2 regions of the Arthrobacter sp. R1-13 genome follow, and region 1 is predicted to be linked to the other one. Evidence: predicted binding sites of a transcription regulator. Region 1 holds the regulator's gene; the other holds the start of a gene.
The links. Region 1 encodes LexA, which represses DNA repair genes until DNA is damaged. Its sites were predicted from a motif close to TCGAACANNTGTTCGA; they were not measured.
Positions count from the first base shown of each region.

Region 2: M1D88_RS19775 (LexA family protein) is a predicted target of LexA. The motif match lies at 2,667-2,682, and genes of this name have one in related genera.

Region 1 covers NZ_CP096420.1:2,440,574-2,444,617, forward strand. The annotation lists gene M1D88_RS11185 (LysM peptidoglycan-binding domain-containing protein) at 1-367, opposite strand, end outside; gene lexA (transcriptional repressor LexA) at 851-1,600, shown strand; gene M1D88_RS11195 (ATP-dependent DNA helicase) at 1,615-3,681, opposite strand; gene hflX (GTPase HflX) at 3,674-4,044, opposite strand, start outside.
Region 2 covers NZ_CP096420.1:4,269,904-4,273,947, forward strand. The annotation lists gene M1D88_RS19765 (ATP-binding cassette domain-containing protein) at 1-954, shown strand, start outside; gene M1D88_RS19770 (hypothetical protein) at 981-2,330, opposite strand; cyclic di-AMP (ydaO/yuaA leader) riboswitch at 2,333-2,490, opposite strand; gene M1D88_RS19775 (LexA family protein) at 2,696-3,127, shown strand; gene M1D88_RS19780 (Y-family DNA polymerase) at 3,120-4,044, shown strand, end outside.

The sequences.
Region 1 (4,044 bases):
GACTGACCGCACCTCCATCGAGGTTATTCAACTGCACGATGTCAGCCACGACATCCCGCGGATCGCGCTCAGGTGCAACAGTGCCGGCGATGGCCCACAAGGATTGGCCCTGCTGCACGGTGACGGTCACAGTGGGAGTCAGGGAGAGCTCGGCGACGGTGTCAGCTGCCTTGGCCGGAGACGTAAGGAATCCCGAGAGCGACATCAGCAAGGCAGTCAGCAGCATAAGGGGCAAGACCACCAGGACAATCCATCCGCGCCGGGTAAGCCGCAGCGGTGCCTGCACCCGGCCATGGGCTTGACCAGGGGTGCCAGCACCGTAGCCACTGGCTTCGTGGGCGCGGGCCCCGTGACCGGCAGGTGCCATTTCGGGCTCATAGACAGCGGGCCTCTGCGGGGCGAGGGAACTGTGCAGCGTCGTCGCCGACTGAGACTCCCCGGAGACCGATTGCGGAAAGAACTCGTGGAACGCGGATGTAGCTGACATGACCGTCCTCCTGGACCATACTGTGCTGCCCGTCGTGTTCATTGATGGCAAGGTATTCATTGCCACCGGCCTCCGGTTTCGAACGCTTGAACGAATTCGGCGACCGGAGCAAGCAAACTAGAAAACCGACTAGAACACATGTTCGAACCTTACTGACTAAGTTTTAGCATGTATGATCGAACATTGTCGAGACTCACTAGAACAAATGTTTGAAAAACTCCCTTGGCTGGCCTAGGTTTGATCAAAGAAACATTGATCAGGACAACCACATCTGCAGTTGATCAGCAGGGTCTGACATTCAGGCAGAACGTTCCCGGCGGCTGGCGCTCAGAAGCCGGGAGAAATGGAAAGGCGTTGGCGAAAATGGCAGCACAAGCCGCGGGCAGCAAGGCCACCGCAGGGGCCTCGCAGAATGCCCGGACGCCCAAGGGCCTCACTCTTCGCCAAAAGAGAATCCTGGAGACCATTCAACGGTCGGTCAATGACAACGGCTATCCCCCATCCATGCGTGAAATCGGGGACACAGTCGGCCTTGCGAGCCTGTCCAGCGTGACCCACCAGCTGTCCCAGCTGGAGAAACTCGGTTACCTGCGCCGGGATCCGAAGCGTCCGCGCGCCATGGAAGTGTTGATGCCGCTGACCCTGGAAGAAGGCGGAACGGAGCCTTCACGGCCGGAAAAGCCAAACCGGCTCAGGAGTGTAGGCCGTCAACCGGTAACGGAACTCGCTGGCGCAACAGACACCGCCATGGTCCCCCTGGTCGGGCGCATCGCCGCAGGCGGTCCTATTCTCGCCGAACAGCTCGTCGAAGAGTTTATGCCGCTCCCCCGCCAGCTCGTTGGCCACGGAGAGCTGTTCATGCTGAAGGTCGCGGGAGACTCCATGATAGATGCCGCGATTTGTGATGGTGACTGGGTGGTTGTGCGCCGTCAGAGCGACGCAGTCAACGGCGATATCGTGGCCGCGCTATTGGACGATGAAGCGACAGTTAAGACGTTCCGCCAACGGGACGGCCACACATGGCTACTGCCACAGAACACGCAGTACGAGCCCATCCTGGGCGATCATGCCACCATTATGGGCAAAGTGGTCTCAGTCCTGCGCTCCATCTAGGACCCGCGCTCCAGCTAGGTACTGGCCACGCGCGTTTCCTCGGCCAGCCGTTTGAGCGCCGCCACCGCAATCGCAGGGTCGGTGGTGGGCCAGAAGGGCGGCAGGGCAGCACGCAGAAAATTGCCGTATCGCTCAGTTGATAACCGTGAGTCCAGCACGGCGACCACGCCCTTGTCCCCTGTCGAACGAATAAGGCGGCCGGCACCCTGGGCAAGCCGAATGGCGGCGTGGGTGGCGGAAACAGACATAAAGCCGTTGCCGCCTGCCTTTGCTACCGCCCGGGAGCGCGCCGTCATGAGGGGATCATCAGGACGCGGAAAGGGAATCCTGTCGATCACTACGAGGCGACACGAGCCCCCAGGAACGTCCACTCCTTGCCAAAGGGACATGGTGCCGAACAGGCAGGTGTCAGGCTCATCCGCAAACTGCCGGACCAGCGCCGTCATAGTTGAATCACCTTGGCAGAGAATGCTCATGTCGAGCCGGGGACGCAGGGCTTCCGCAGCGTCCTCCGCTGCCCGGCGTGAGGAGAACAGGCACAGCGCCCCGCCCCCGGAGGCAAGAATCAGCTTTTCGAGCTCATCGAGAGCTTCGGGTGAGGTGCCCCGACCCGGTTTCGGAAGATGACCCGCCACGTAGAGAATTCCTTGTTTCGGATAGTCGAAAGGAGAGCCGACGTCGATGCCGGTCCAGCTCGGCGCACCCGGGCCCACGAGACCAAGGCCGCCCGCCGCAGGTTCGAAGGCGGAGCCGATCGCGAGCGTAGCGGATGTGAGCACGACGGTGTGTCCCTCGAACAGTCCCTCGCGGAGCCGGCCTCCGACGCTTAGGGGCGCCACATTGATCAAAGCCGGCGAGGCGTCATCGGGTGCGGAGTAACCGTGTTGCGGATCAAAGGTGCTGTTTCGGGAAATCCACACCACTTCGCCGTTTTCCCGCGCTGCGATAAGTCGTTCACACAATTCCAGGATCACCAGCAGGCGGGAGCGCGCCAGCTGCCGCCCGCCGTCGGCCGTGGTGGAACTGTCCCCCTTGGAATCGGAGAGCGCTGCGCGGCATGCGTCGCGGAGCTGGTCCACACAGTCGAGTTGTTCGTCGTTGAGCCCGCTGGGCAGGAGACCGCTGGGGATCCCGGCAATCGCAACTTCGAGGTTGGCCGCCGCGGAGTTGAGGGCGTCAACGGTGATGCCCGTATTCTTGCGCGCTCCTGATGCCGCCGCATGGACCATGGCAACGGAGAGTTGCCCGGAGACTGCACCCGTGACCCGGTCCTGCAGTTCATGGGCCTCGTCCACCACCACAACATCGTACTCAGGAAGCACCGCCAGGCCCTCGAAAGCGCTGACGGCGAGCATGGCGTGGTTGGTGACAACGACGTCGGCCTCGGCGGCGTTTTGACGGGCCAGTTCACTGAAGCACTCGGCCGCCATGGGGCATTTCTGCGCCCCCAGGCACTCCATTGACGTGACGGACACCTGCCTCCAGGCTCTGTCGGTCACGCCTGGCATCAGCTCGTCGCGGTCGCCGGTGATGGTCTTTTCCGCCCAGTCACGCAGCCGGACCACTTCTTTGCCCAGTTGGGACGAAGGACCACCCATGGCTGCCGCAAAGTGAGGCACGCTGGTGTCCTCTCCCAGAGAGAACAACTGCCCCTCAGACGGCTCCTCGGATGGGAAACCGCCCTCGAGCTTGTGTCTGCAGACGTAGTTGGCTCGGCCCTTGACGAGCGCCACCTTCACAGGCCGGTCCAGCGCCGGAGTTATTGTTTCCAGCAGCCTGGGCAAGTCCCTTCCCACAATCTGAGTCTGCAGGGCCAATGTGGCCGTCGAGACGAGAGTGGGTTTGTCACTGACAAGCGAGTGGGCGATGAGAGGAATCAGGTAGGCGAGGGACTTACCGGTCCCTGTTCCTGCCTGGACCAGCAGGTGGTCGCCGCTGTCTATTGCGCGCGCCACCTGCCGGGCCATTTCGTGCTGACCGGTGCGGCTCTCGCCGCCCATTCCGGAGACAGCCCGGTCGAGCAGTTCAACCACAAACCGCTCACTGGCCGATGCATTCGCCTCCGCATCCGCTTCAGTCATTGCTGATGAAGGATTCCAGCTCAGCGGCAAGACCTTCCCGGACCATCACAACGGCACGTGTGCCATGCTCATCGTGATCCAGGGTAAGGATTTCAGCATCTGTTTCGTGGAGTTTACTGATCAGGTCACCCCGGTTATATGGGATATGCAGTTCCAGCTTGACGCTTGGCCTGGGAATGGAGTCACTGATGGCTTTGAGCAGATCGCTGATGCCTTGGCCAGTCCTGGCGGAAACCACAACGTGCCGGGGTTCGCGCTGCTTCAGCCGCTCCACCACGAATGGGTCAGCAGCGTCTACCTTGTTCAGCACGACGATCTCGGGGACCTTGCGCGCATCAACTTCGCTGAAAACCGCACGCACGG
Region 2 (4,044 bases), 1.8 Mb from region 1:
CTCGATGACCGGGCTGCCCTTAAAAAGGCAGTTCGCACGCAGAAGGGCGCGCTTGAGGTCCGCGGAGCGCGCGCGCACAATCTGCAAAACGTCGACGTCGACATACCGCTGGGCGCGCTTGTGGTGGTGACGGGAGTTGCCGGCTCAGGAAAGAGTTCACTGATCCATGGTTCAGTGGCCGACCGCGACGGCGTGGTGGTGGTTGACCAGGGCGCCATCAAAGGCTCACGCCGCAGCAACCCTGCCACGTACACCGGTCTGCTCGAGCCCATCCGCAAGGCGTTTGCGAAGGCTAATTCAGTGAAGCCGGCGCTTTTCAGCTCCAACTCTGAGGGCGCCTGTCCCACATGCAACGGCGCGGGTGTCATCTTCACCGAACTGGGCGTTATGGCCACCGTTGAGTCCACGTGTGAGGACTGCGAGGGGCGCCGGTTCCAAGCGTCGGTCCTTGAATACACGCTGGGCGGGCGGAACATCGCCGAGGTGTTGGCAATGTCGATGACAGAAGCGAACATCTTCTTCAGCGAAGGAGAGGCCCGCACGCCTGCTGCCCACAAGATCCTCGACCGGATCGTGGACGTCGGGCTCGGCTACCTCACCCTCGGCCAGCCACTCACCACACTGTCAGGCGGCGAGCGCCAGCGCATCAAGCTGGCTACCCAGATGGCGGAGAAGGGTGAGGTCTATATCCTCGACGAACCGACCACGGGCCTCCACCTGGCCGACGTCGAGAACCTGCTGGGTCTGCTCGACCGCCTGGTCGGGTCCGGCAAGTCGGTCATCGTCATCGAGCACCACCAGGCGGTGATGGCGCACGCCGACTGGATCATCGACCTCGGTCCCGGTGCCGGCCATGACGGCGGCCGGATCGTCTTCCAAGGCACTCCCGCTGACCTTGTCGCAGCCCGCTCCACGCTCACAGGTGAGCATCTGGCAGCGTACGTGGGGGCCTGACGCCGGCACGAAACCCGGAGCAGGCCTCAGTACCAGTTATTCGCTGCGCGGAATTCCAAGGCTTTGGTCGGGGAACCATAGCGTTGTTTGATGTAGCTCATGCCCCTGTCCACCTGGCTGCCGCGCCACCCAGCTGAGGTGTCCCAAAGGGTGCTCAGGGCAGTCATCTCCTCGGCGCCCCATCCGTACGAGGCCAGGCGGCTGCTGGCATAAGTGCTGGTATCGACGACGTCTTCCGCAGCGCCGTCCACGGCTGCGGGAGCCGTAGCGGTGGCCGTGCCCAGCAAGGGGTCGAGCAAGCCGGTAACTGGCGTCAGCAGTGTACTCGGTGACTGCGACGGTGTCGGTGTCGGTGCTGGTGCTGGTGCTGGTGCTGCGGTTGTCGCAGGAGCCGGTGCCGCCGTTGGCGAGGCCGGCGCGGGCTGAGGGTTCGAGGAAGAGGCCGGAGGCTGGGCGTTCGGGGACGTGGCAGAGGCGGGCGGAGCCGCGGCGGTGGAGGCAGCCGCTATTGCCGCCAGGGTGGGAGCGTCCACCGGCATGGGGAGGCTGCCCACACCAGGCAGGCTAGTGCCTTGTTGATCCGCTGCCGCCGGGACATCGGCACCGGCCGCCGCTTGGGCCGGGGTGCCGCTGGTTGTCCCAGGGGACGTGGCCGAGACGGTTGGCCGGGGGGTAGTGGTTCCGGCGGTCGGCCGTATTCCGGAGGTCGCCCGAGTCGCGTTCGTTGTGCCGGGGGCCTCCTGGGCGGAAGTTTCCTTGCCGAAGAAGGGCAGCTCTGTGGCCTGGCTGGCTGCTCCTACGCCAAGCAGCACGGCAAAGGCTCCGGCTACGACGGCCATCCTTTGACCCATGACACGAACCGAAACGGCTTTCTTCAGGACATCATCGGGCTTGGAACTGAATACGGCAGCCAGCTGAGGGCTATGTGCGCTCGTCTGGGCGTCGATTGCAGCGGCGGCCGATGCGCTCACCGTTGGCTTTTCAACTGCCGCGCGCCCCGTCCTGCTCCGTCGCGTCGCTGCGGGGGCGGGACGCACTTCGGCTATGGGTGCGGTTTCCGGAGCGGAGCTCTCCTGCACGGTCGTCGGAGCGGCTTCAGTCACAGGCGCAGTCCTGGGGGCAGGGGGTACTTCAAAGGCCGGGCGCCTGTCCCTGCTTCGCCGCGTGACGGTGGAAACCGGTGCAGTGGGCTCAGGTTCTGCGGGAATCGGCGCGGCCGGAATCACGGTGGTGGAAACGGGGTCCGTGGGAGCCGTCCCGAGGTTCGGCTCTTCCGCGGCGGGGTTTGTTGGGCTGGGGGTTTTGACGGATGGCGCAGCTTCTGCGCGATGCCGTCCGGCGCGTAAAGGGCGCGACTGATCGAAAGAACGGGACATGATGGTTGCCTCTCAACGCCTGCGAGGTTAGCTGTCGGGTTCGGAAGAGGTCAACCGGCCGGCACGTTAGACGTGACGGCTTCACCCCACGGGCCGCTGGGTAGCGGCCCGAAGACTCTGGGTCCCCCGTCTCTGCCTTAGTGTTGGGAGTCCGGGATGTGGCAGAGCTCGGCGTCAGCCCGGACGCGGCCCGATCCAGATGGGCCACGCACAAACCGTACAGGAAACCCTCCCTTAAAGTCACGTTTAGGTAACAGGAAAAGGTTGGCGGCGAGTCACGTTGCACCATCCGGATGCGATAGGCCTTTTTGTCCGACCTCGCAGTACACTGAATTATCGAACATATATTCGAATGAAGGTGTGTTGTGGGCATTATTGTGGGTCCTCGTATGATAGCCGCCGGCAGCTCGCTGCTCACGGTTCTCATCTCCCCTGTGGCGGTGGCTGCAGGCTACCCCTCGCCAGCGCAGGACTACTTTGACGGCAGGATCGACCTCAACGAACACCTCATCAAGGACATCACCAGCACGTACGTGGTGAGGGTCTCGGGAAATTCAATGGAGGGGGCGGGCATCAGCGACGGGGACGAATTGATCGTCGATCGCGCCCTGGAGCCCAAGGACGGGTCCGTGGTCATCGCCGTACTGGACGGTGAACTGATCATCAAACGCCTCCGCATCAGACAAAGCGGCGTCCTGCTCCAGGCGGAAAGTGCGAACTACCCGGATATCCGCGTTGCAGCACTGTCCGACCTCATCATTTGGGGCGTGGCCACGAGGTGCCTCCACCATGTCTAAGCCGGCAATGATGCACCGGATGCAGCAGATCGCCCACGTGGACGTGAACTGTTTTTATGCCTCGGCTGAGCGTGCCTTTGACCCATCCCTGGAAGGTCGGCCACTGGTTGTGCTCTCCAATAACGACGGGTGTGCCGTTACCCGGTCACCCGAGGCCAAGGCACTGGGCATCCCGGTAGGCGAGCCCTGGTTCAAGATCGCACCACGGGTCAAGGAGTGGGGCCTGGTGGCCAGGTCCAGCAACTATGAGCTGTACGGCGACATCAGCGCGCGCGTGATGGAACTCCTCAGCAGGTTCTCGGCCTGGCTGGAGGTCTACAGCATCGACGAGGCCTTCCTTGGCGTCAAGGGAACCCCGGATGAGCTCCTTCGGCTTGGACTGGAGATGAAGGCCGCCGTGCGCCGCAACGTAGGCGTGCCGGTGTGCGTCGGAATCGCAGGAACCAAGACCCTGGCAAAACTTGCGAACAAGTGGGCCAAGAACAATCCGGGCTTCAACGGTGTTTGCCTCTGGGATTCCCTCCCCCTCGCCCAGCGGGAAACACTGATGGCCCGGCTGTCGGTGATCGAGATCTGGGGCATCGCCTCCCGCCTGACCAAACGCCTCAATGCCATGGGAATCCAGTCGGTCCTTGACCTTTCAAAGGCAGATCCTGTGATGATCCGGGACCGCTTCTCAGTGATGGTGATGCGCACCGTCCTGGAGCTTCAGGGCACACCATGCATTCCGATGGAGGAGGAGCGGATCGGCAGGGACCAGTTGATTTTCAGCAGGTCCTTCTCCACGCCCATCACTACCGTCCATGAACTTCGCCAGGTCCTCAGCATTTACGGTCAGCAGGCCAGCGCCAGGCTGGCCAAGCACGGATTGCAGACCAGAGTCCTCACGGCATACGCCGCCACGTCCTACTACAACC